Regions from separate parts of the Starkeya nomas genome, predicted to be linked through region 2. Evidence: predicted binding sites of a transcription regulator. Region 2 holds the regulator's gene; each other region holds the start of a gene.
The links. Region 2 encodes PhoB, which activates phosphate uptake and scavenging genes when phosphate is short. Its sites were predicted from a motif close to TGTCATNNANCTGTCAT; they were not measured.
Positions count from the first base shown of each region.

Region 1: STARVERO_RS11660 (UDP-2,3-diacylglucosamine diphosphatase) is a predicted target of PhoB. The motif match lies at 2,301-2,317, and genes of this name have one in related genera.
Region 3: phnC (phosphonate ABC transporter ATP-binding protein) is a predicted target of PhoB. The motif match lies at 1,958-1,974, and genes of this name have one in related genera.
Region 4: STARVERO_RS06365 (PhoX family protein) is a predicted target of PhoB. The motif match lies at 3,847-3,863, and genes of this name have one in related genera.

Region 1 is NZ_CACSAS010000001.1:2,382,821-2,388,534, reverse strand. It holds gene STARVERO_RS11670 (threonine ammonia-lyase) at 1-345, shown strand, start outside; gene STARVERO_RS11665 (glycosyltransferase family 4 protein) at 356-1,420, opposite strand; gene STARVERO_RS11660 (UDP-2,3-diacylglucosamine diphosphatase) at 1,420-2,238, opposite strand; gene STARVERO_RS11655 (LysE family translocator) at 2,361-2,957, opposite strand; gene STARVERO_RS11650 (universal stress protein) at 3,130-3,945, opposite strand; gene STARVERO_RS11645 (cytochrome c) at 4,204-4,650, shown strand; gene STARVERO_RS11640 (cytochrome b/b6 domain-containing protein) at 4,652-5,353, shown strand; gene STARVERO_RS11635 (DMT family transporter) at 5,393-5,714, shown strand, end outside.
Region 2 is NZ_CACSAS010000001.1:3,696,753-3,702,466, reverse strand. It holds gene pstC (phosphate ABC transporter permease subunit PstC) at 1-185, shown strand, start outside; gene pstA (phosphate ABC transporter permease PstA) at 203-1,036, shown strand; gene pstB (phosphate ABC transporter ATP-binding protein PstB) at 1,045-1,866, shown strand; gene phoU (phosphate signaling complex protein PhoU) at 1,892-2,605, shown strand; gene phoB (phosphate regulon transcriptional regulator PhoB) at 2,643-3,344, shown strand; gene STARVERO_RS17585 (bifunctional transcriptional activator/DNA repair enzyme AdaA) at 3,365-4,429, opposite strand; gene STARVERO_RS17580 (polyhydroxyalkanoate depolymerase) at 4,509-5,714, opposite strand, start outside.
Region 3 is NZ_CACSAS010000001.1:583,769-589,482, reverse strand. It holds gene phnD (phosphonate ABC transporter substrate-binding protein) at 25-1,029, opposite strand; gene phnC (phosphonate ABC transporter ATP-binding protein) at 1,044-1,886, opposite strand; gene STARVERO_RS02830 (DUF6790 family protein) at 2,194-2,655, shown strand; gene STARVERO_RS23445 (hypothetical protein) at 2,652-3,674, opposite strand; gene STARVERO_RS02820 (electron transfer flavoprotein-ubiquinone oxidoreductase) at 3,682-5,358, opposite strand; gene STARVERO_RS02815 (uracil-DNA glycosylase) at 5,472-5,714, shown strand, end outside.
Region 4 is NZ_CACSAS010000001.1:1,313,032-1,318,745, forward strand. It holds gene parC (DNA topoisomerase IV subunit A) at 1-1,645, shown strand, start outside; gene STARVERO_RS06365 (PhoX family protein) at 1,766-3,781, opposite strand; gene STARVERO_RS06370 (arginyltransferase) at 3,888-4,637, opposite strand; gene STARVERO_RS06375 (RDD family protein) at 4,724-5,239, opposite strand; gene STARVERO_RS06380 (threonine ammonia-lyase) at 5,322-5,714, opposite strand, start outside.

The DNA of each region.
Region 1 (5,714 bases), 1.3 Mb from region 2:
TTCGACGATCATGCGCGCTCCTTCCGCTCCGGCGGGCGCGAGCGCAACAACCGGGTCACGGGCTCGATCTGCGACGCGCTGCTGGCGGCGACGCCGGGCAAGCTGACCTTCGAGATTTCCTCGCGCATCGTCGGCGAGGGCGTGTCCGCCACCGACGAGGAAGTGGCGCGGGCGGTGGCCTTCGCCTTCGAGGAACTGAAGATCGTGGTGGAGCCCGGCGGGGCGGTGGCGCTGGCCGCCGTGCTGGCCGGCAAGCTGGACCTGAAGGGCAAGGTCGCCGCCATCGTGCTGTCCGGCGGCAATGTCGACGGCGCTCTCTTCGCCCGCTGCCTCGCCGCGGCCTGAAGACCGGAGCTCAGCTCACCGCAGCCTGCTGCCGGGCGGCGTTCGCGCGGGCGTGGGCGGTCTCGATATTGCCCAGGAACTGCTCGGTGCAGGCCCGCCAGGTGAAGCGCAGCGCATAGGCGCGCGCGGCGGCGCGGTCGAGTTCGAGCGCGCCGAGGGCCGACTGCCGGAGATCGTCCGCGAGGATGCCGACCGGCGTGCCCGAAGCGGCCTCGCCGATCACGTCGCGCGGGCCGGTGACGGGGAAGGCCGCGACGGGCAGGCCGCTCGCCAGCGCTTCCAGCAGCACGATGCCGAAGGTGTCGGTCAGGCTCGGAAAGACGAAGACATCGGCCGCCGCGTAGATGCGGGCCAGCGCCTCGCCTTCCTTCAGCCCGAGGAAATGCACGTTGGGGTGCCGCGCCTGAAGCTCGGCACGGGCCGGACCCTCGCCGACCACCACCTTGCTGCCGGGCAGGTCGAGATCGAGGAAGGCGGAGATGTTCTTCTCGACCGCCACCCGGCCCACCGAGAGGAAGATGGGGCGCGGCAGGTCGCGCACGAGGCCGTCGAGTTCCTCATAGGGGCGTGGGCGGAACAGCTCCGCATCGACGCCGCGCGACCAGCGCATGATGTTGCGGAAGCCGCGCTCGCGCAGTTCGGCCTCCAGCGTGGGGGTGGAGACCATCACCCCGGCGCCGGCATTGTGGAAGCGCCGCAGCCACGCATAGGACAGTGCCTCCGGCACCGGCGCGCGGGCCGAGAGATATTCCGGGAAGCGCGTGTGGTAGCTGGTGGTGAAGCTCTGCCCGCGCCCGAGGCAGACGCGCCGAGCCATCAGGCCGATGGGGCCTTCGGTGGCGATGTGCACGAAATCGGCGCCGATCTCGTCCATGCGGCGCGCCACGCGGCCGGGCGTGGCGAGAGCGAGGCGGATCTCGCGATAGGTCGGCATCGGCACGGTGCGGAAATCGAGCGGGGTGAGGAAGTCGATGCGCGCACCCAGCGTCGCGGCCTCGCGCGCCGTGTTCTGCAGCGAGCGGACGACTCCGTTCACCTGCGGGAGCCAGGCATCCGTCGCGATGAGAATGTGCATCAGGCAGCGACCTTCGGCCGTTCGAGCAGCAATGGCGCGTTCACCCGCGCCCGGGTGTGGCGGGCCCAGTCGATCAGCTCGAAGCGGCCATCCTCGTGCTCGACGATCGCCGTGCAGCTTTCGACCCAGTCGCCGCAGTTAAGATACTGGACGCCGAAGCCATCGTGAATGACGGCGTGATGGATGTGGCCGCAGATCACGCCGTCCACCTTGTGGCGGCGGGCCTCGGTCGCCACGGCTTCCTCGAAGCGGCCGATGAAGTTGACCGCGTTCTTCACCTTCAGCTTGGCCCACTGGCTCAGAGACCAATAGGGAAAGCCGAGCTTGCGCCGTATCCAGTTGAGATAGGTGTTGATGCCGAGCGCGGCGGTGTAGGCGCCGTCGCCGAGGAAGGCGAGCCATTTGGCGTGGCGGACCACGACGTCGAACACGTCGCCGTGGATGACGAGGTAGCGCTTGCCGTCGGCGGCTTCGTGGACCGCCGTGTCGACCACCTCGATGCCGCCGAAATGATTGCCGTAATAGTCGCGAAGGAATTCATCGTGGTTCCCCGGGAGGTAGACGATGCGCGCGCCCTTGCGGCCCTTTCGCAGCAGCTTCTGCACCACGTCGTTGTGGGCCTGCGGCCAGTACCAGCCGGAGCGCAGGCGCCAGCCGTCCACGATGTCGCCGACGAGGTAGATGCTGTCCGCGTCGTGGTAGCGCAGGAAATCCAGCAGCAGATCGGCCTGGCACCCCTTGGTGCCGAGATGGATGTCGGACAGGAAGAGGCTGCGGTACCGGCGCGCCTCGGGTGCGTCGTTCACCTCGGAAGCCATCTCGGTCATGCCCTCCAGCGGGCCCGGCGATGCGTTCATGAGCGGACATAAGCCCGACTCGCATCACGCTTTTATGACGGATGCTGCGCCGCAGCGCCGTTGAGTCCGCGAGGGCAGGAGGCTCACATGAAGAGCATCGCCACACTGGCGGCGACGAGCGCGGCCATCACGTAGTTGACGATGCGCTGCTGGCCGGGCGTCGCGAGCAGGCGGGCGAGCAGGGCGCCGAAGCCGGCCCACAGGCACAGGCTCGGGAAGGTGACGATGCCGGAGACGGCGGCGATCATCGCCACCTCGGCGAACAGGCGCTCCCCGCCCACGGTGGTGAAGGCCGGGACCATACTGAGCGCGAGGGTCCATGCCTTCGGGTTGACCCACTGGAACAGCGCCGATTGCAGCAGTGTCATCGGCTGCTCCATGGCGGTGCCGCCGCCGGGTCCGCCGGCATTGGCGATCTTCCAGGCGAGATAGAGCAGATAGAGCGAGCCGACGACCTTGAGCGTCTGGTGCATGTAGGGGATCGCCATGAACAGCGTTCCCAGCCCCATGCCGATGGCGACGATCATGACCGTGAAGCCGACGGTGACGCCCCAGATCTGCGGCAGGGTGCGCCGGAAGCCGAAGGCGGCGCCCGAGCCGGCCGAGATCATGTTGTTGGGGCCCGGCGTGAGCGCGCCCGCGAGGGCGAACAGGAACAGGGGTAGGAACGGGCTCGGCACGGGAGACTCCTCGGCCCGCCGGCGGCGCCGGCTCGGGCCGCGCAGAGCTAGAGCGCCGGTTCGCCGGGCGCAACCCGAAACGGCGCGGCCTCGCCGGCAAAAGAAAGACGCCGCCGGCAGGGAGCCGGCGGCGCGTGTCGTGGGCGGGCGCGCGATGCGCCGGGCGATGTCGTCAGTGGGCGACGAGCAGCGGCACCGGCGGCTCGGTGAGCAGGGAGGCGGTGACGCCGCCGAGCACCATCTCGGCAAGGCGGGAGCGGCTGTAGACGCCCATCACCAGCAGATCGGCCTTGAACTTCTGCGCCTCGTTGGCGATGGCGGTGCCGACCGGGCTCTCGACCGCGTGGCGGTGGCGGGCGTTCACGCCATGGGTGGCGAGATAGGCGGCGAGGCGGGCACCGGATTCGGCGACCGAGGCGTCGCCTTCCTCGATGGTGAGCACTTCCACCTCTTCGGCGGTGGCGAGCAGGGGCAGGGCGAAGCGCACCGCATGGCCGGCCTCGCGCGAGGGCTTCCAGGCCACGAGCACGCGCCCGATGCGGGCCGGCACCGGCTTGCCGGTCGGCACCACCGCCACCGGGCCGTTGCAGGCGAGGGCGAGGTGCTCGGGCAGGGTGGCCGCGAGCTGGTCGTCCACCGTGCCGTAGGGCGTCTCGCTGACCACGGTGACGTCGGCGAAGGTCACTTCATTGCGGAGCGCGGAAGTGACCTCGCCCTCGACCGTCTGCCAGGTGGTGGCCACGCCGGCCGCGGCGGCGGCCTGCTCGAAGTGGGCCTTGAGGCCGGCTTCCTTCTGCCTGGCCTCGTGCACCAGCTCGTTGACGTAGATGGAGAGGGCACGGCCGACGCGCGGCACGCCGGCGGGATAGAGCGTGTAGATCGCCTTCAGCGCGGCGCCGGACTGGCGGGCCAGGGCGACGGCGAAGGCGAGGCGATCATCGAACCCCGAGTCGGGCGCGGCGTGCAGGAGGACGGTACGGATGGACATGGGCGCTTCTCTCCGATGGCGGGAAGTTCTTGGTTTTGACGTAAGGTCACAACGGCGGTGATGAGAATTCGGAAAACCACGATCCGCAAGAGGCATTAGGTATTTTCGATACCGTATCGCGGCGATGACCGCCATGCCTTCGCGCGCGCACTTCACGACCTCGCGAACGCGACCTCCGGCCGATTGCGATTGTTTTGAGCACCAATAAGGTGGCCCCGGGACGTGCTGCGTCGCAGCACGGGAGTGAGGGAGCATTCCATGGTTCGTCGCCTGACGGCTGCCACCGCAGTCGCCATGTTCGCCGTCGTCGCCGCCACCGCGGTCGTCGCGCAGTCCGATGTCGTCAAGCAGCGCCAGGCGGTGCTGAAGGAGTTCGGCACCCTGACCCGCCCGGTGGGCGGCATGCTGCGCGGAAGCGCCGCGTTCGACCTCGCGGCGGTGCAGGCGGCGCTCGACGCCTACATCAAGGGCGCCAAGGCGCTGCCGGGCCTGTTCCCCGAGGGCTCGGGCCCCGGCGCGGGGACCGATGCGCTGGCGGCGGTGTGGAAGGACAAGGCCGATTTCGACGCCCGCTTCGCCAGGTTCGAGGCCGACGCCACCGCCGCGCGGGCGGCGATCACCGACGAGGCGAGCTTCAAGGCCAACATGCCCGGCGTGCTGCGCAGCTGCGGCGGCTGCCACGATGTCTATCGCCAGAAGAGCTGACGTGACCGCCTCCGCCGAATCGCCGGCGCGCGTGCTGGCGTGGGACCTGCCGACGCGGCTGGCCAAATGGCTGCTGGCCGCGCTGGTGGGGCTCGCCTTCGCCAGCAAGTACTACGGCGATATCGGGCTCGTCTGGCACCAGTGGAACGGGCTCGCCATCCTCGTGCTGGTGGTGTTCCGGCTGTTCTGGGGAATCGTCGGCGGCTCGACGGCACGCTTTGCCGGCTTCCTGCGCGGGCCGGGCGCGGTGGCCGCCTATGCGGCGAGCCTGCTGCGCGGGCGCCCGCAGCATTTCCTCGGCCACAGTCCCGCCGGGGGATGGATGGTCGCGGCGCTGCTGGCGCTGGTGGCGGCGCAGGGCCTGACCGGGTTGTTCACCAGCGACGACATCGTGGTCTACGGGCCGATGACGGCGGTGGCGAGCGACGCCACCATCGCCAGCGCCTCGGCATGGCACCAGCGGCTCTACCCGTTCCTGCTGGCCCTGATCGGCCTGCACGTGGCGGTGAACGTCGCCTATTCGCTGTTCGGGCGGGACAATCTGATCGCCGCCATGATCACCGGCCGCAAGCCGGCCGGGAGCTTCGTCGACCGCGCGCCGGCGACGCCGGGGGCGATCGGCAGGGCGCTGGCGTGCCTCGCGGCGGCGATTGCCGTCGTGTTCGGCGGCATCGCGCTGGCGGGGGGCGATCCCTTCCCGTGAAATATAGGAGTCCGACCCGCTTGCGGGCGGGCCGGACTCGTGCTCCATGGCGCCACCATGCACGCGCTCAAGGGCATCGCGCTTCAGATCTGCGCGACGTTCCTTTTCACCATCATGTCGGCCCTTGTCCGCATCGTCTCGGATCGCGTTCCGACCGGCGAAGTGGTCTTCTCGCGCTCGTTCTTCGCCCTGTTCCCGCTGATGGCGCTGCTGGCGTGGCGCGGCGAGATCAGCGCGGCGATACGCACCGCCCATCCTCTCGGCCACATCGTGCGCGGCACCATCGGCGTCTGCGCCATGGGGCTCGGCTTCGCGGCGCTGGCGCGGCTTCCACTCGCCGACGTGACGGCGATCGGCTTCA
Region 2 (5,714 bases):
TGTCGGCCTCGCTCTTCGCGCCGGGCGCCACCATCGCCTCGACCATCGCCAACGAGTTCCCCGAGGCCTCGATCGGCTCGTTGAAGCTCCAGGCGCTGCTGCAGCTCGGCTTCATCCTGTTCGTGATTTCCTTCATCGTGCTGGCGCTGTCGCGTCTGCTCGTCCGGTCCCGGCTCAAGGGCTGAGCGGAGGTTTTTGAAAAATGGCATCGCTCGCCCGTCGCCGCGCCACCGACTACGCCGTCAAGGCCATCTCCACCGGCTTTGCCGCGCTCTCGCTGGTGTTTCTCGCCTGGATCCTCTGGACGCTGCTCTCGCGCGGCCTTCCCGCGCTCGGCCCGCACGTCTTCACCAAGATCACCGCGCCGCCCGGCGCGGGGGGCGGTCTTCTCAACGCCATCGTCGGCTCGCTGATCCAGATCGGCGTGGCGCTCGTCATCGGCACGCCCATCGGCCTGATGTGCGGCACCTTCCTCTCCGAGAACGGACGCGGCACGCATGTCGGCAATGCGGTGCGCTTCGTCAATGACGTGCTGCTTTCCGCGCCGTCCATCCTCATCGGCCTGTTCGTCTACCAGCTCCTCGTCGTCCCCTTCGGCGGCTTCTCGGGCTGGGCGGGTTCGATCGCGCTGGCCATCCTCGTCATCCCGGTGGTGGTGCGCACCACCGAGGACATGCTGAACCTCGTTCCGATCGGCCTGCGCGAGGCGGCCTTCGCGCTCGGCGCGCCGCAGTGGAAGGTCGTCACCTTCGTGACCTGGCGCGCGGCCCGCGCCGGCATCGTCACCGGCATCCTGCTGGCGCTCGCCCGCGCCGCCGGCGAGACGGCGCCGCTGCTCTTCACCTCGCTCGGCAACAATGGCTGGTCGATCAGCCTCAACGCGCCGATGGCGAGCCTGCCGATCGCCATCTACCAGTACGCCGCCAGCCCGTTCGAGGACTGGGTCGCTCTTGCCTGGGCGGGCGCCCTCATCATCACCGTCGGGGTTCTGACCCTGAACATCCTTTCCCGCCTCGTCCTGGCGAAGATGAAGTGAGACGGACCATGAACTTCGCACCTGAAACGTCGATCGACATCGCCTCCGCCGTGAACCGCGCCACCGCGCCGTCGGCGGAGCCCAAGCTCAAGGTCGAGAAGCTGAATTTCTACTACGGCGACAACCACGCGCTGAAGAACATCAACTTCGACATTCCCGAGAAGCGCGTCACCGCGATGATCGGTCCCTCGGGCTGCGGCAAATCCACACTGCTGCGCATCTTCAACCGCATGTACCAGCTCTATCCGGGGCAGCGCGCGGAAGGAAAGATCCTGCTCGACGGCGCCGATCTGCTCGGCAAGCAGCTGGATTCCACCGTGGTGCGCTCGCGCATCGGCATGGTGTTCCAGAAGCCGACGCCGTTCCCGATGTCGATCTACGACAACATCGCCTTCGGCGTGAAGCTGCACGAGAGCCTCGGCAAGGCGGCGATGGACGAGCGCGTCGAATGGTGCCTGCGCAAGGCGGCGATCTGGGAGGAGACCAAGGACCGTCTCCACACCTCGGCGCTCGGCATGTCCGGTGGCCAGCAGCAGCGCCTGTGCATCGCCCGCACCATCGCAGTGCGCCCGGAAGTGATCCTGCTCGACGAGCCGACCTCGGCGCTCGACCCGATCTCGACCTCGAAGATCGAGGACCTGATCGACGAGCTGAAGCAGGAATTCACCATCGTCATCGTGACGCACAACATGCAGCAGGCGGCGCGCTGCGCCGACATCACCTCGTTCTTCTATCTCGGCGAGCTGATCGAGGTCGGCCCGTCCAACGAGATCTTCACCAATCCGCGCGAGGCCCGGACCCGCGACTACATCACCGGCCGCTTCGGCTGAGCCGGCGACGAGAGAGGCTGATCCCATGACCGAACATATCGTCTCGTCGTTCGACACCGACCTCAAGGAAATCGGCCGCAGCGTGGTCGAGATGGGCGGACAGGCCGAGCGCCTGGTCGCCGATTCCGTGGAAGCGCTGGTCAAGCGTGACACCGAACTCGCCCAGAAGGTGATCGTGCTCGATGGCCCGGTCGACCTGTTGCAGCGGGAGATCGAGGAGAAGGCGGTTCTCACCATCGCCCGTCGCCAGCCGCTGGCCAGCGACCTGCGCGAGATCGTCGCCGCCATGCGCATCGCCAACGATCTGGAGCGGATCGGCGATCTCGCCAAGAACACCGCCAAGCGCGTCCTGGCGCTCACCGGCGAGTTCCATCCGCAGAAGCTGGTGCGCGGCGTCGAGCACATGTCCAACATTGTGCTCGAGCAGCTCAAGGTGGTGCTGGATTCCTATGCCAGCCGCGACGACGCGAAGGCGCTGGAAGTCTGGCAGCGCGACGGCGAGGTCGACATCCTCTACACCTCGCTGTTCCGCGAACTTCTCACCTACATGATGGAAGACCCGCGCAACATCTCGCTGTGCACGCACCTGCTGTTCTGCGCCAAGAACATCGAGCGGATCGGCGACCACGCGACCAACATCGCCGAGACCGTGCACTACCTCGCCACCGGTCAGCTCCTTACCGAGGAACGCCCGAAGCAGGACACCAGCAGCCTGACCAGCGTGGCGTTCCCGGCCTGAGGCCATCGGCGCCCTGCGAACGATCGGGAACGCGACCATGCCGACCAATATTCTGATCGTGGAGGATGAGGAGCCCCTCACCCTCCTCCTGCGCTACAACCTCGAATCCGAGGGCTACTCGGTGGAGAGCGTCGGCCGTGGCGACGAGGCGGAGACCCGGCTGCGCGAGAGTGTGCCGGATCTCCTGATCCTCGACTGGATGCTGCCGGGCCTCTCCGGCATCGAACTGTGCCGGCGCCTGCGCGCGCGCTCGGAGACCGAGCGCATGCCCATCCTCATGCTCACCGCCCGCGGCGAGGAGACCGAGCGCGTGCGCGGCCTCGCCACCGGCGCGGACGATTATGTGGTGAAGCCCTTCTCGGTGCCCGAGCTGGTGGCGCGCGTGCGCGCCCTGCTGCGGCGGGCCAAGCCCGAGCACATCTCGACGTTGCTGCGCGCCGGCGACATCGAGCTCGACCGCGAGACGAAACGTGTCCACAGGGCAGGACGCGAGCTGCATCTCGGTCCGACCGAGTTCCGTCTGCTGGAATTCCTCATGCAGTCGCCGGGACGGGTCTACTCGCGCGAGCAATTGCTCGACGGCGTCTGGGGGCAGGACGTCTATATCGACGAGCGCACGGTGGACGTGCATGTCGGGCGCCTGCGCAAGGCGCTGAACCGCCCGCGCCAGCCCGATCCGATCCGCACCGTGCGCGGCTCCGGCTATTCCTTCAACGAGATGTTCGCCCGCGCGCATTGAGGTGCGGGCCGCGCCCCTTCTCAGGCGGCGGATGTGCGCCGGAACTGCTGTTCGATCTCCAGCAGCCGCTGCTTGCGCCACAGCCCGCCGCCATAGCCGGTCAGCGAGCCGTCGGCCCCGATCACGCGGTGGCAGGGTATGATGAGCGCCAGCTGGTTTGCGCCATTGGCCCGCGCGACGGCGCGGATGGCCGCGGGCTGCCCGATCCGGCGCGCGATCTCGGAGTAGCTCACCGTCACGCCGGGAGGGATCCGTCGCAGCTCGGCCCAGACCGCCCTGGTGAAGGCGCTTCCGTCGAGCGCGAGAGCGGTACGGAACTCGGCGGAGGTTCCGGCGAAGAAGGCATCCAGCTCGGCGCGGATCTGCTCCGTCGGCGCATAGGTTCCTATGCCGAGGTCGCCCTTGGCGCGCTGGCGCAGCCGGCCAATCTCGGTGGAGAGTGCCTTGCGCTCGACGAACTCCAGAAGATGCAGATGCGAGGCGCTGGAGATCGCGATCATGTCGCCGAGCGGCGTGCGGATCCAGTCGGTCAGCAGCGTTCCGTGGCCGGAAATCTCGGCCGGCGCGCACTCCACCAGCCGGGCGAAGGCGGCGCGGAAGGCGCTGGGGGATTCAAAGCCGGCCTGCTGCTGGGCCTCGATCACCCTGCCGCCCTCTGCCAGGGTCTCGAATCCCTCGCGCAGGCGCCGGTGTCGCGCCATTTCAAGGAAGGTCATGCCGAACTGCCGTTTGAAGGCACGGCGGACCGTCGACAGATCGAAGCCCATCCGCTCCAGATGCTCCTCGCTCCAGCGTCGCTCCGGCCGCGCGTCGAGGGCATCGAGCAGGGTGCCGATCATCGGATCGGCGGAGGCGGCGGGCTGCAGCGGATGGCAGCGCTTGCAGGGGCGGAAGCCGGCCTCGATGCACTCGCCGATCGTCGAGACGAAGGTGCAGTTCTCGGGGCGCGGCTTGCGCGCCGGACAGGTCATCCGGCAGAAAATGCCGGTGGTGGCCACGCACACATAGGCCCGCCCGTCATACCCTTCGTCACGGTCGAGAAGGGCGCGGTAGAGCGTGGCAGGATCGGGCAGGTCGAACAGCATGGCCCAGACCTAGCACGGCCATCAGATCACGCCGCCGCAAATCGGGCGTCTATTCTCGCCGTGCGTCCCGACGGCTGTCTCAACCCTGCCGATTGTGGCCTCTCCTCGGCCAGTTGTGCGTGAGCACGAAGTCGGCGATGCGCGGGGCGATCTCGGCGCGGAACCGCGAGCCGTTGAACACGCCGTAATGGCCGACGGTGGGCTGGAGGTAGTGCACCCTCATGTCGTCGGGCAGGTTCGTGCAGAGTCGCTGGGCGGCCTGCGTCTGCCCGACGCCGGAAATGTCGTCGTTCTCGCCCTCGACGGTGAGCAGCGCCACGTTGCGGATCTTCGAGAGATCGACCCTCTCGCCGCGATGGGTCAGCGTGCCGCGCGGCAGGGCATGGTCGATGAACACCGACTGCAACGTCTGAAGGTAGTACTCCGCCGGCAAATCCATGACGGAGAGATACTCGTCGTAGAATTCGCGGTGCTTGGCGGCGGAGTCGCCGTCGCCTTTCACCAGGTGGCCGAACATCTCGGCATGCGCCTGGAGATGACGCTCAAGGTTCATCGACACGAAGCCATGCAGTTGCAGGAAGCCGGGATAGACCTGCCGCATCACGCCGGGGTGGGGCCATGGAACGGTAGTGATGACGTTGCGGCGGAACCAGTCGATGCCGCGATCCTTGGCGAAATGGTTCACCGCCGTGGGGCTTTCGCGGGTGTCGATGGGGCCGCCCATCAGCACCATGGAGGCCGGCACGTTCGGGTCTTCCATGGCCTCCATGCGCGCCACGGCAGCGAGCACGGGCACGGCCGGCTGACACACCGCAAGCGCATGCACGCCGCCGCCCAGATGGCGGAACATCTCGATCACGTAGTCGATGTAATCGTCGAGATCGAAGCGGCCGGCGGCGGACGGCACGTCGCGCGCGTCCTCCCAGTCGGTGATGTAGATGTCATGGGTTGGCAGCAGCGTCTGGACGGTGCCGCGCAGTAGCGTCGCGTAGTGGCCAGAGAGTGGCGCGACGATCAGCATGCGGGGCTGCGGGCGGCGCGGTTGCTGGGGAAAGTCGCGCTTGAAGTGCAGTAGCCGACAGAAGGGGCGCTCCCACACGGTCTCGACCTCGACCGGCACATGGGTAGCGCCGACGACCGTCTCGGTGATGCCCCAGTCCGGCTTGCCGTAGCGCCGCGTCGCGCGCTCGAACAGCTCGCACGCCGCCGACATCGACTTGCCGAAGCCGGTATGGGCGAGCGGGTTGGCCGGGTTGCGATAGTAGAGCCGCCCCGCATCCGCCAT
Region 3 (5,714 bases), 3.1 Mb from region 2:
CAGGCGCACGGCGCCCGCCGCGGCTCACATGGCCGGCAGCTTCTTCTGCTGGGCCTCGAGATCGGCGAGCTGGGCGTCGATCTTCTTGAGCTGCGCGGCCTTGTCGTCGGCCGAGATCTTCTCGTCCTTCTCGACCTTCACGCGGGTCTTGAAGAGCTCGAGCTGGCGGATCGGGAGAAGCTGGGCGTCGGAGGAGGCGAGGAAGGGACCCCAGCCGTCCGAGGTCTTGGCCAGGACTTCACGCGCATGCGCGACTTCTTCCGGCGTGCCGTTGCGGCCATAGGTCATGAAGAAGGTGTAGATCTTGGCCTTCAGGTCGGCCGGCAGGTCCTTGCGCCACACGATCGGATCGCCGGCGATCATCGGCGAGCGCCACACTTCCTTGATCTTCTTCGCCTCTTCCGGACGGGTCGCCTGGAGGCGCGAGACGTTCTCGGTGTTGTTGGTGGCGAAATCGACCTGCTTGTTGGCGACCGCCAGCAGGTTACCCTCGTGGTTCGAGGTCACGACACGCTTGTAGCACTTGTTCGGGTCGACATTGTTCAGCGCGAACACATAGTAGCTCGGGACGAGGAAGCCCGAGGTGGAGTTCGGATCGCCGTTGCCGAAGTTGTAGCCCTTCGAGCAGTCGAGCACGTCCTTGAGATCGTTGATGTCGTTGCGGTCGACATTGGTGACGATCAGCGAATAGTAACCCGAGGAACCGTCCGGCTTGGCGGTCTTCACGAAGACTTCGCCGTTGGCGCGGTCCACCGCTTCCATGGCCGACTTGTTGCCGAACCAGCCGATATCGACCTTCTTGAAGCGCATACCCTCGATCACGCCGGCATAGTCGCCGACGAAGAAGGGCTTCACCGGCACGCCGATCGCCTTCTCGAGGTCCTTCAGAAGGGGCTCGAAGCTCTTGGCGAGGTTGGCGGAGGACTCGGTGGAGATGAAGCCGAAGTTCAGCTCCTTCACTTCCTCGGCACGCGCCGGAGCGCTGGCGAGGGCAGCCAGCGCAAGGCCGGCGACGATCAGGCGTTTCATGGACGTAGCTCCTGTCAGGATACGGTCTGGGAAAGGACGGCCTCGGCCGGCGGCGGCGTCACCGCGAACTGGCTCGGCAGGATCAGTTCCTCGGCGCTGGCGCCATAGAGTTCGGTAAGGAAGCCGGCGTTGATGCGGGAAGCCGGGCCGTCGAACACGACGCGGCCGGCATTCATCGCGATCACGCGGTCGAAATAGGTCGTCGCGTAGTCCACCTGATGCAGCGAGACGACCAGCGCGATGCCGTGGTCGCGGCTCATCGTCACCAGCGTGTCCATCACGCGCTTGGCCGACTTCGGGTCGAGCGAGGCGATGGGCTCGTCCGCCAGAACGAGCCGGGCGCCCTGCACCAGGGCGCGGGCGATGGCGACGCGCTGCTGCTGGCCACCGGAAAGCTCGCGCGCGCGCTTAGCGGCGTGCTGGGCGATGCCGACCTCGGCAAGGGCCGCATAGGCGGTGCGACGCTCGTCGGAATTGAAGAGGCCGAGTGTGCCGCGCAGTGCGTTCATCCGCCCCAGCGCGCCCACCATCACATTGGTCATCACCGACAGGCGCCCGGCGAGAGCGAACTGCTGGAAGACGAGGCCGATGTTGCGGCGCGCCGAACGTACCTCGGCAGACAGTCGGCCGGCTTCCTGCACCTTGACGCCGAAGGCATGCACGGCGCCGGTGCCCCGCCCTTGCGAGTCGGCGAGGATCAGCCCGGAAGCGAGCCGGATCAGCGTCGACTTGCCCGAACCCGAAGCGCCGATCAGCGCCACGCGTTCGCCTTCCCGTATCGTGAGCGAGACGTCGTCCACGGCGCACATCGCGCCATAGGTCTTGCTCACACGATCGAGTTGCAGCGCTGCCGCCATCGGATCTCCCGCCGGCCTGTTGAAGTCCGGCTTGGGGTAGCGGCGCGTCGTGACGGGTGGATGAAGCTGGTATTACAGTTCCGTGACGAGCCACCGCCCAGACGCGGCGCGCCCAAACCCGGCGTGCCCTTGCGCGTCGCGGGCGAGCGTCCCGCCGGAGGCAGGTGTGGCCTCGCCTTTTTTTTCGCGAAGACTCTTACGCCCTGACGGAAACGGCGGGGACGACGCCCTCGCCGTCGTTGACTCTGCCTCGCGTGCATTCGCACATTCGCGCGGGGTCCGCGTGGTCGGAACGGTGGGGGATTCGATGTATTATGTGATCGTCTTGCTGACGATGGTGGTCGCGCCGCTGATCAGCATCGGCACGGAGATGGCCACGACCACGGGCATTGGCGGCTTCCTCGCCGTGGCCACCAAATGGTTCGTCTTCTGGGCGGTCGGCGTGCGCCTGCTCGTCGCCGGCCTCTCGCAGATCTTCCGGCCCGGCTACACGGCGAAGACGATCCTCGGCATCGACGAGCCGCGCGTGCACGTGCTGGCGCAGGAACTCGGCTTCGCCAACGTGTCGACGGGCCTCGCCGGCGTGCTGTCGATCGTCTTCTCGATCTGGGCGCTACCCGTCGCCTTCATCGGCGGGCTGTTCCTCGGCCTCGCCGGCGTCAACCACCTCCTGCGCCCGCACCGGAACATGCGCGAGAATGTGGCGATGATCACCGATTTCTGGGGCGCCATCGTCCTGCTCGCCGCCTTCGTGCTCAGCCTGTTCTAGCGCTGGCGGAAGCCCACATAGCCGCCCTCCCCGTCGAACAGCACGTCATAGCCGTTCAGCAGGTGGAAACTGGTGTTGACGAAGGTCCGGTCCTCCGCCACCCGCAGGTGGATGGCGCTCGGGGCGAGCGGTGAGCCGTCTCCCACCGCGAAGCCGTAGAGCGGGAAGGCCGCCTCGCCCCGGCCGACGCTGATCGCCACCTGCGTGCCCGGCGGCAGCGTGCCTTCGGCACCGGCGGCCTGCGCGGCCGGCACGGTCATGTACATGACCGACACGCCGGTATCGACGAGCGCCGTGCCGCACGCCGGCGGCGTTGCTCCACGGAGCGAGACGCAGGCCGGCGTCGCCTGCCAGTCCGTCCCGTCCGGCCGGCGGTCGAGCTTGAGGTAGCGGAAGGCCCCGCGCGTGTTGGCGGGGGTGAGGCCGACATGCACGCCCTCGGAGGCGAGGATATAGCCCTGCCGGCGGGGCCCCGCGCCGCCCGCGATGCGCAGCAGCGGGTTCTTGTCCGGCGTGCTCTGGTTCTGCTGGTCGCCCTCGCGGGCGAAACCGACGCCCACCATGGCGACGTTGCGCGGGCTGGTCGTCGGCGTGCAGTCGCGCGCATGGTCGAGGCACTGCACCTCGGTCACCACCAGCACCGGCATCGGCTCGGTCTGCACGCTCGCCCCCTCGCGGCCGACCAGCGACACAGGCGTCACGACCCACTGCCCGAGCATCACGCGGCCGGAGCTCGTATAGGTGAGCCGGGCCGGTCCCTGCGACGGCAATTGTTCGAAGCCGGGCAGGAATTCCGCCGCGACCACGATCCCCGTCGAGCCGGAATCGAGCTCCGCCCGCAACGGCTCGCCGCCGAAGGAGAGGCCGATGCGCGGTACGGCGTCGAGCGCGCCCGGCTCGGCATTCAGGTAGCGCAGGAACAATCCTTCACGGTAGCGGCCGTAGTCGGGCGCCTCCTGCGCCACGGCGGAGGAAGCAAGGCCGGCGACGAGAAGCGCTGCGAGAAGCCGTGCCGGCATGCCTGTCTCACATGTTCGGGTAGTTCGGGCCACCGCCGCCTTCGGGCGCCACCCAGGTGATGTTCTGGTTGGGGTCCTTGATGTCGCACGTCTTGCAGTGAACGCAATTCTGCGCGTTGATCACGTAGCGCGCGCCGCCGGACGCCCCCCCCTCCTCGACCCATTCATAGACCCCTGCCGGGCAATAGCGGGCCGAGGGGCCGCCATAGACGTCGTGCTCCGACGCCTTCTGCAGCGCCGGGTCGGCGACCTTGAGGTGGATCGGCTGATCCTCCTCGTGATTGGTGTTCGACAGGAACACGGAAGAGAGCCGGTCGAACGAGACGACGCCGTCGGGCCGGGGATAATCGATCCTCTTCGCCTTGTCGGCCGGCGCCAGCGTCGCGTGGTCCGGCTTGCCGTGACCGAGCGTGCCGAAGAGCGAAAAACCGAAAAGTGTGTTGGTCCACATGTCGAGCCCGCCCAACGCGATGCCGACATAGGTACCGAATTTCGACCAGAGCGGCTTGGCGTTGCGCACCTTCCACAGGTCGCGGCCAATATCGGAGCCGCGCCATCCGGCCTCGTAACCCTCCAGCACGTCGTGCGCGCGGCCGGCGGCGAGCGCCTTCGCCGCATCCTCGGCGGCGAGCATGCCCGAGAGCACCGCGTTGTGGCTGCCCTTGATGCGCGGCACGTTGACGAAGCCGGCCGCACAGCCGACGAGCGCCCCGCCGGGGAAGACCAGCTTCGGCACCGACTGGAAGCCTCCCTCGGTGATCGCCCGCGCGCCGTAGGAGATGCGCTTGCCGCCCTCCAGCGTCCCGCGCACCAGCGGATGCGTCTTGAAGCGCTGGAATTCCTCGAACGGCGCGATCCAGGGATTGGCGTAGTTGAGGTGAACGACGAAGCCCACCATCACTTGATTGTCCTCCATATGGTAGAGGAACGAACCGCCGCCGGTCGCTCTGTCGAGCGGCCAGCCGAAGGAATGCTGCACCAGCCCGGGCCGGTGCTTCTCCGGCGGCACGGTCCACAGCTCCTTCAGCCCGATGCCGAACTTCTGCGGCTCGCGCCCCGCACCGAGATCGTAGCGGGCGATGAGCTGCTTGGAGAGCTGGCCGCGCGCGCCTTCCGCGAACAGCGTATATTTGGCGCGCAGCTCCATCCCGCGGGTGAAGCGGTCGGTGATCTCGCTGTCGCGGCCGATCCCCATGTCGCCGGTGGCGATGCCAACGACCTTGGACGGGTCGGCCTCGTCATAGAGCACCTCGGCGGCGGCGAAGCCGGGATAGATCTCCACGCCCAGCGCCTCGGCCTTCGCTGCCAGCCAGCGACAGACATTGCCGAGCGAGCCGATATAGGCGCCGTGATTGTTCATCAGCGGCGGCATCAGCGCGTTGGGCAGCCGCAGCGCACCGGCAGGGCCGAGGAAATAGAAGCGGTCGTCCGTCACCGGCGTCTTCAGCGGCGCGTCGGGATCCTCACGCCAGTCGGGGAACAGCCGGTCGAGACCCACGGGGTCGATCACCGCGCCAGAAAGGATGTGCGCGCCGACCTCCGAACCTTTCTCAACCACCACGACGGCGAGATCCTCGGCGAGTTGCTTCAGCCGGATCGCCGCGGCGAGGCCGGCCGGGCCCGCGCCGACGATCACGACATCAAATTCCATGGCCTCGCGAGCCGGCATTTCTGCCGCGTCCATTTCCTGCCTCCGCCGACGCAACCTGCTGATTGGACTTCTTCCACGCTTGTCCCGGCCTGACAACCGTCCGTCCGACGGATAGGATGAGCGAACCGACGCGAAGAATGCCCCTTATGAGTTCGACACTTAGCCGCCACGACACGATTGCCGACAACCTCGCCTTCCACGTGGAGGCGGGCGTCGATGTCGCGTTGGGTGACGAGCCGGTCGACCGCTTCGCCGAAAGCGCCGCCGAACGCAGCGTCGCTGCCGCCCGCCTCGCCACACGGCCGGCGGAAGGGGCCGGCCCGCGCACTGCGACCGCTCCTCCCGCCTTCACCTCCCCGCGCCCCGCCTCCGCTCCGCACCGCGCGCCC
Region 4 (5,714 bases), 2.4 Mb from region 2:
CGCCAGCCTGCACATCATCGAGAACCCGCAGGCGACCACCGACGACCTGCTGAAATTCGTGAAGGGGCCGGACTTCCCGACCGGCGGGGTCATCATCGAGTCACCAGCCTCGATGGCGGATGCTTATGCCACTGGCCGCGGCGGCTTCCGCCTGCGCGCGCGCTGGCACAAGGAAGAGACCGGGCGCGGCACCTATGTAGTCGTCGTCACCGAGATTCCCTACGGCGTGCCCAAGTCGCGCCTCGTCGAGAAGATCGCCGACCTCCTCAACGAGAAGAAGCTGCCGCTGCTCGCCGACGTGCGCGACGAGAGCGCCGAGGATGTGCGGCTGGTGCTCGAACCGCGCGCGAGAAATGTCGACGCCGAGCTACTGATGGAAAGCCTGTTTCGGCTCACCGAGCTGGAAACGCGCTTCCCGCTGAACATGAACGTGCTGGTCGGCGGGCAGGTGCCGAAGGTCGTCAGCCTGCTGGAAGCCTTGCGCGAATGGGTCGACCATCGCCGCGAGGTACTGCTGCGCCGTTCGCGCTATCGCCTGGCGCAGATCGAGCACCGGCTGGAAGTGCTGGGCGGCTACCTCATCGCCTATCTCAACCTCGACGAGGTGATCCGCATCATCCGCGAGGAGGACGAGCCGAAGCCGGCGCTGATGGCGCGTTTCGAGCTTACCGACGTGCAGGCCGAGGCAATCCTCAACATGCGCCTGCGCTCGCTGCGCAAGCTCGAGGAATTCGAGATCCGCAAGGAGCACGACGCCCTCACCAAGGAGAAGGACGGCATCGAGAAGCTGTTGGCCTCCGAAGCCAAGCAGTGGAAGACCGTCGCCTGGGAGCTGGGCGAGACCCGCAAGATGTTCGCGCCCGACACCCCGCTCGGCCGCCGGCGCACCGGCTTCGGCGAGGCGGCCGCCCATGACGCCGACGCGGTGATCGAGGCGCTGGTGGAGCGCGAGCCGGTGACGGTCGTGGTGTCGGAAAAGGGCTGGGTGCGGGCGCTGAAGGGCCATGTCGCGGATCTCTCGACACTGGCCTTCAAGGGCGACGACAAGCTGAAGATCAGCTTCTTCGCCGAGACCACCTCGAAGCTTCTGGTCTTCGCCACCAACGGCCGCTTCTACACGCTCGACGCCTCCAAGCTGCCGGGTGGGCGCGGCCATGGCGAGCCGCTGCGCCTGTCGATCGACCTCGAGCAGGAGGCCGACATCGTCGACGTGCTGCCCTATCAGGGCGGGCGTAAGCTGCTGGTCGCGGCGAAGGAGGGCAGGGGCTTCGTCGTCGCCGAGGACGATTGCCTCGCCAATACCCGCAAGGGCAAGCAGGTGCTCGGCGTCGATGGGCAGGACGCCGCCACGGTGGTGCCGGCGGTCGGCGACAGCGTCGCGGTCATCGGCGAGAACCGCAAGCTCCTCGTCTTCCCGCTGTCGCAGATCCCGGAGATGGCGCGCGGGCGCGGCGTGCGGCTGCAGCGCTACAAGGACGGCGCGATGAGCGATGTGAAGGTGTTCGCCGCGGCCGATGGGCTGACTTGGACCGACACTTCCGGCCGCACCTGGACGGTGACGGATCTCACCGAATGGCGCGGCGAGCGCGCCGGGGCCGGCCGCCTGCCGCCCAAGGGCTTCCCCCGCAACAACAAATTCGCATGAAAAAGGCCGCCGGCGTAAGGCCGGCGGCCAGGTTGTCTTCGGTCCGGCGGGGGACGCAACACCCGGCCGGCCCATGCGGGTCGACCGGCATCCTTTCAGGCTGGTCGGCTGCCGGCGCCGTCAGACGCCGATCTTGCCGCCATCCTTCTTGGTGATCACGACGACCGCCGGGCGCACCGGTATGTCGTTCCTGAAGTCCGGCCAGCGGGTCGACAGGTCCTCGTAATAGGAGGGCCGCCCGAACGGCGCCCAGTCAGTGCCGCCGTCGCCCGGATGCTGGACGGCGACGAAGGCGGTGCGGTCGTCCGGTGTGAACAGCGGACCACACATCTCGGCGCCGACCGGCACGCGGAAGAACAGCTTGGAGGTAGCGCGCGCCTCGCCGTCCACATCGACCGCCCAGAGCCCGTCCGTACGACCGGTATCCTTCGGGTTGTTGCCGTCCGTCGCCACCCAGAGGCGGCCGGCGGAATCGACCGCGCAGTTGTCCGGCATGCCGAACCAGCCGTTTCGGGTGGTGTCGGTGGAGAAGGAGGCGCCGACCGCCGCAACGGAAGGATCGCCGCACTTCAGCAGCACTTCCCACCTGCCCTTGGTGGCGGCGAAATCGCCATCGGTCTCGGCGATCTCGATGATGTGGCCGAAGGCGTTCTTGGCGCGCGGGTTGGCGGCGTCGATCTGCTCGTCCTTGCGCTTCGTATTGTTGGTCAGCATGACGTAGACCTTGCCGTTCACGCCATTCGGCTGGATGTCCTCGGGACGGTCCATCTTGGTGGCGCCGAGCAGGTCGGCGGCGCGGCGGGTCTCGATCAGCACGTCGGCCTGGCTGTTGAAGCCGTTGGCGGCGGTCAGCGGACCTTCGCCGAAGACCACCGGCAGCCAGTTCAGCGTGCCGTCGGCCTCGAACTTGGCGACGTAGAGCGTCCCGGAATCGAGCAGGTCCATGTTCGCCGCGCGGTCGTTCGGGTTGAACGTGCCTGATGTGATGAACTTGTAGACGTAGTCGAAGCGCTCGTCGTCGCCGAGATAGAAGACCACGCGGCCATCCCTGGCCACGATCGACTCGGCGCCCTCATGCTTGAAACGACCAAGCGCGGTGCGCTTCTTCGGCACCGAATTGGGGTCGTTCACGTCCACCTCGACGATCCAGCCGAAGCGGTTCGGCTCGTTCGACTCTTTCGAGAGGTCGAAGCGGTCGTAGAAATTGCCCCACTCATAGGTGCCTTCCGGCACGCCGTAGCGCTTGTAGTTGGCGGCTTCGGGGTGGCCTTCCGGCAGCTGGCCGAGGAAGTAGCCGTGGAAGTTCTCCTCGGCCATCACATAGGTGCCCCAGGGCGTCACGCCGCCGGCGCAGTTGTTGAGCGTGCCGAGCACCTGCTTGCCGGTCGGGTCGTCCTTGGTCTTCACGCGGTCATGGCCGGCGACGGGGCCCGAAAGCTGCATCGGCGTGGTGGAGGTGATGCGACGGTTCAGCTTGCCCTCGCGCACCGGCTGCCACTTGCCGTCGACCTTGCGGATCTCGACGATGGTGCCGCCATGGGCCGCCATCTCGATGTCGACGCGGCTCAGATCGGCCGGCGCCACCTTCAGCTTACCTTCGGCGATGCTGACGATGCCGGGGAACATCAGGTGCTCGTTGGTGTATTCGTGGTTCACCACCAGCAGCCCGTGCTCGGACGAGCCGTCGAGCGGGATGAAGCCCACATAGTCGTTGTTGTAGCCGAACTGGCGACGCTGGGCTTCGGCGCTCTGGTTCTTCGGGTCGAAGGCCGGCGAATCGGGGAACAGCCCGTCGCCCCAGCGCAGCAGCACGTCGGCGTCATAACCATCGGCGACGTGGTGGGTCTCGTCGACGCCGGCTTCCACCTCGACGAAGCTGAACGCCGAGCCGCTGCTAGCGGAATTGTTCGCCGCCTGGGCCTTCTCGGCGGAGAGAAGCGCCATCGGACCGACGGTCGAGGCGATGGCGGAGACGGCGAGCGAGCCTTTCAGCAGACCACGCCGCGAGAAGCGGATCGAGATCAGCTCGCCCATCGTCGGGTTGACGGTCGGGTTGCTGCCGTCACCTTCGGCTTCTTCGAGCCGGCTGGTGCGGAACGGCGACTCGGGGACGGGATCGAGCGTATCGTCGGTCATGGCAGGGCTCCGGCAAGTCTGGAAATCTCTGGATTAGAGGTCTTCCAACTTGCTAGGCCTGTCCGATCACAGGGTCATGACACCCCATGCCATCGCCGGCCGCTGCCTATTCGTCGGCGCGTATCCAGCCGGCCGGGGCGAGCCGTTCCTGCGGCAGGAAGCGACGCTTGTAGTCCATCTTGTCCGATCCCTCGACCCAGTAGCCGAGATAGACATAGGGCAGGCCCATCGCTCTGGCCTTGGTCACATGGTCGAGGATCATGAAGGTGCCGAGCGAGCGCGCCGCCTCGTCGGGATCGTAGAACGAGTAGACCATCGACAATCCGTCGGCGAGCACGTCGGTCAGCGCCACGGCGTGGAGCGCCCCCTGGCCGCGCCCGTTGACGGCGGTGGCCGGGCCCCGCCGGCGATATTCGATGAGACGGGTGCGGACGTGGCTGTCCTCCACCATCATCGCGTAATCGAGCACGGTCATGTCGGCCATGCCGCCGTCGCTGTGGCGGCTGTCGAGATAGGCGCGGAACAGCGAGTACTGCTCGGCCGTCGGCACGGCGGCGCGGATATCGCCTATGAGGTCCTCATTAGCCTGCCGCACGCGGCGGAAGCTGCGGGTCTCGTGGAAATCGTCGACGCATACCCGAACCGAGACACAGGCCCGGCACTGTTCGCAGGCGGGACGATAGGCAATCGACTGGCTGCGGCGGAAGCCACCATGGGTCAGCACGTCGTTGAGCTGGGTCGCCCGCTCGCCCACGAGATGCGTGAAGACCTTTCGCTCCGAGCGCCCCGGCAGATAGGGGCAGGGCGACGGTGCGGTGAGGTAGAACTGCGGTGTATCGCGCGGGTGCTCTGTCACGGGTGCTTCACGTAGCGGCTGCGCCAAGGATCGCGCGAGCCGGCCCGGACGTCAAAGCCCCTTTTGTTCCCGTTCGCGCTTTCGTGTCAACGGTAGCGGCGCAGGGATGCCGCCCGCTCCTCGGTGTTGGTGACGACGGTGCCGATGATCAGGTCGTGGAGCAGCCGGCGACGGCTGTTGAACAGGCCGACGATGGCGACCAGCGGCGTCAGCACGCTCGTCGACACCCAGAACAGCACGACACTGACCACGGCGAGCAGCGGATACATCGGCGCGCCGTACCAGAGCCGCATCTCGATGCCCATGGTGCGCATGCCGATCGTCGCCGAGTGCGGGCCGCCGAGAGTGAGGCCGGTATAGACCAGCCCCCACACCACGAAGCCGGGACTCAGCAGGCCGAACAGGAACCAGCCCACGCCGAAGGTGACGAAGCCGAGGACGAAGATCAGCAGCGCCGCCAGTCCGATCGGCACGCAGATGATCAGCGCATCGATCAGGAAGGCCACGAAGCGGCGGAACAGCACGCCCTCGAAGTACTCCGGCTCGGACACCGGACTGAAGGCGTAGGGCTTGGGCTCGCCATAATATTGCGCGTCGGACATGCCGGTCTCCTTGCGAGCCTCAGGTGGTGGTGGAGCGTGGCCGGAACAAGCCCCGCCGCGCTCCACGACGGCCATCGGGACGTCAGTTGCCGCTGCGCCAGTCGATGCGCTCGACATCCATGCCGTTCTCGATCAGCGCCCGGTAGACCGCGTCGGCATGGGTACGATCGCGGGTTTCGACCGTTACGTCGAGACGGGCGCCCTTGGCATGGACGTCGAGGAAGTGGCGCTTGTGCTCGACCTCGAGAATGTTGGCTCCGAGGCTGCCGAGCAGGCTGGCGATGATGCCGAGTTCGCCGGGGCGGTCGAGCATGGAGAAACGGAAGGAGACGATGCGTTCCTCGCGCTCCAGCTCGCGCATCATGATCGAGGCGACGATGCGCGGGTCAATGTTGCCGCCCGAGACCACCAGGCCGACCTTGCGCCCGCGATAGCGGTCGGGCTCGGCGAGCAGCGCCGCGAGGCCCGCCGCGCC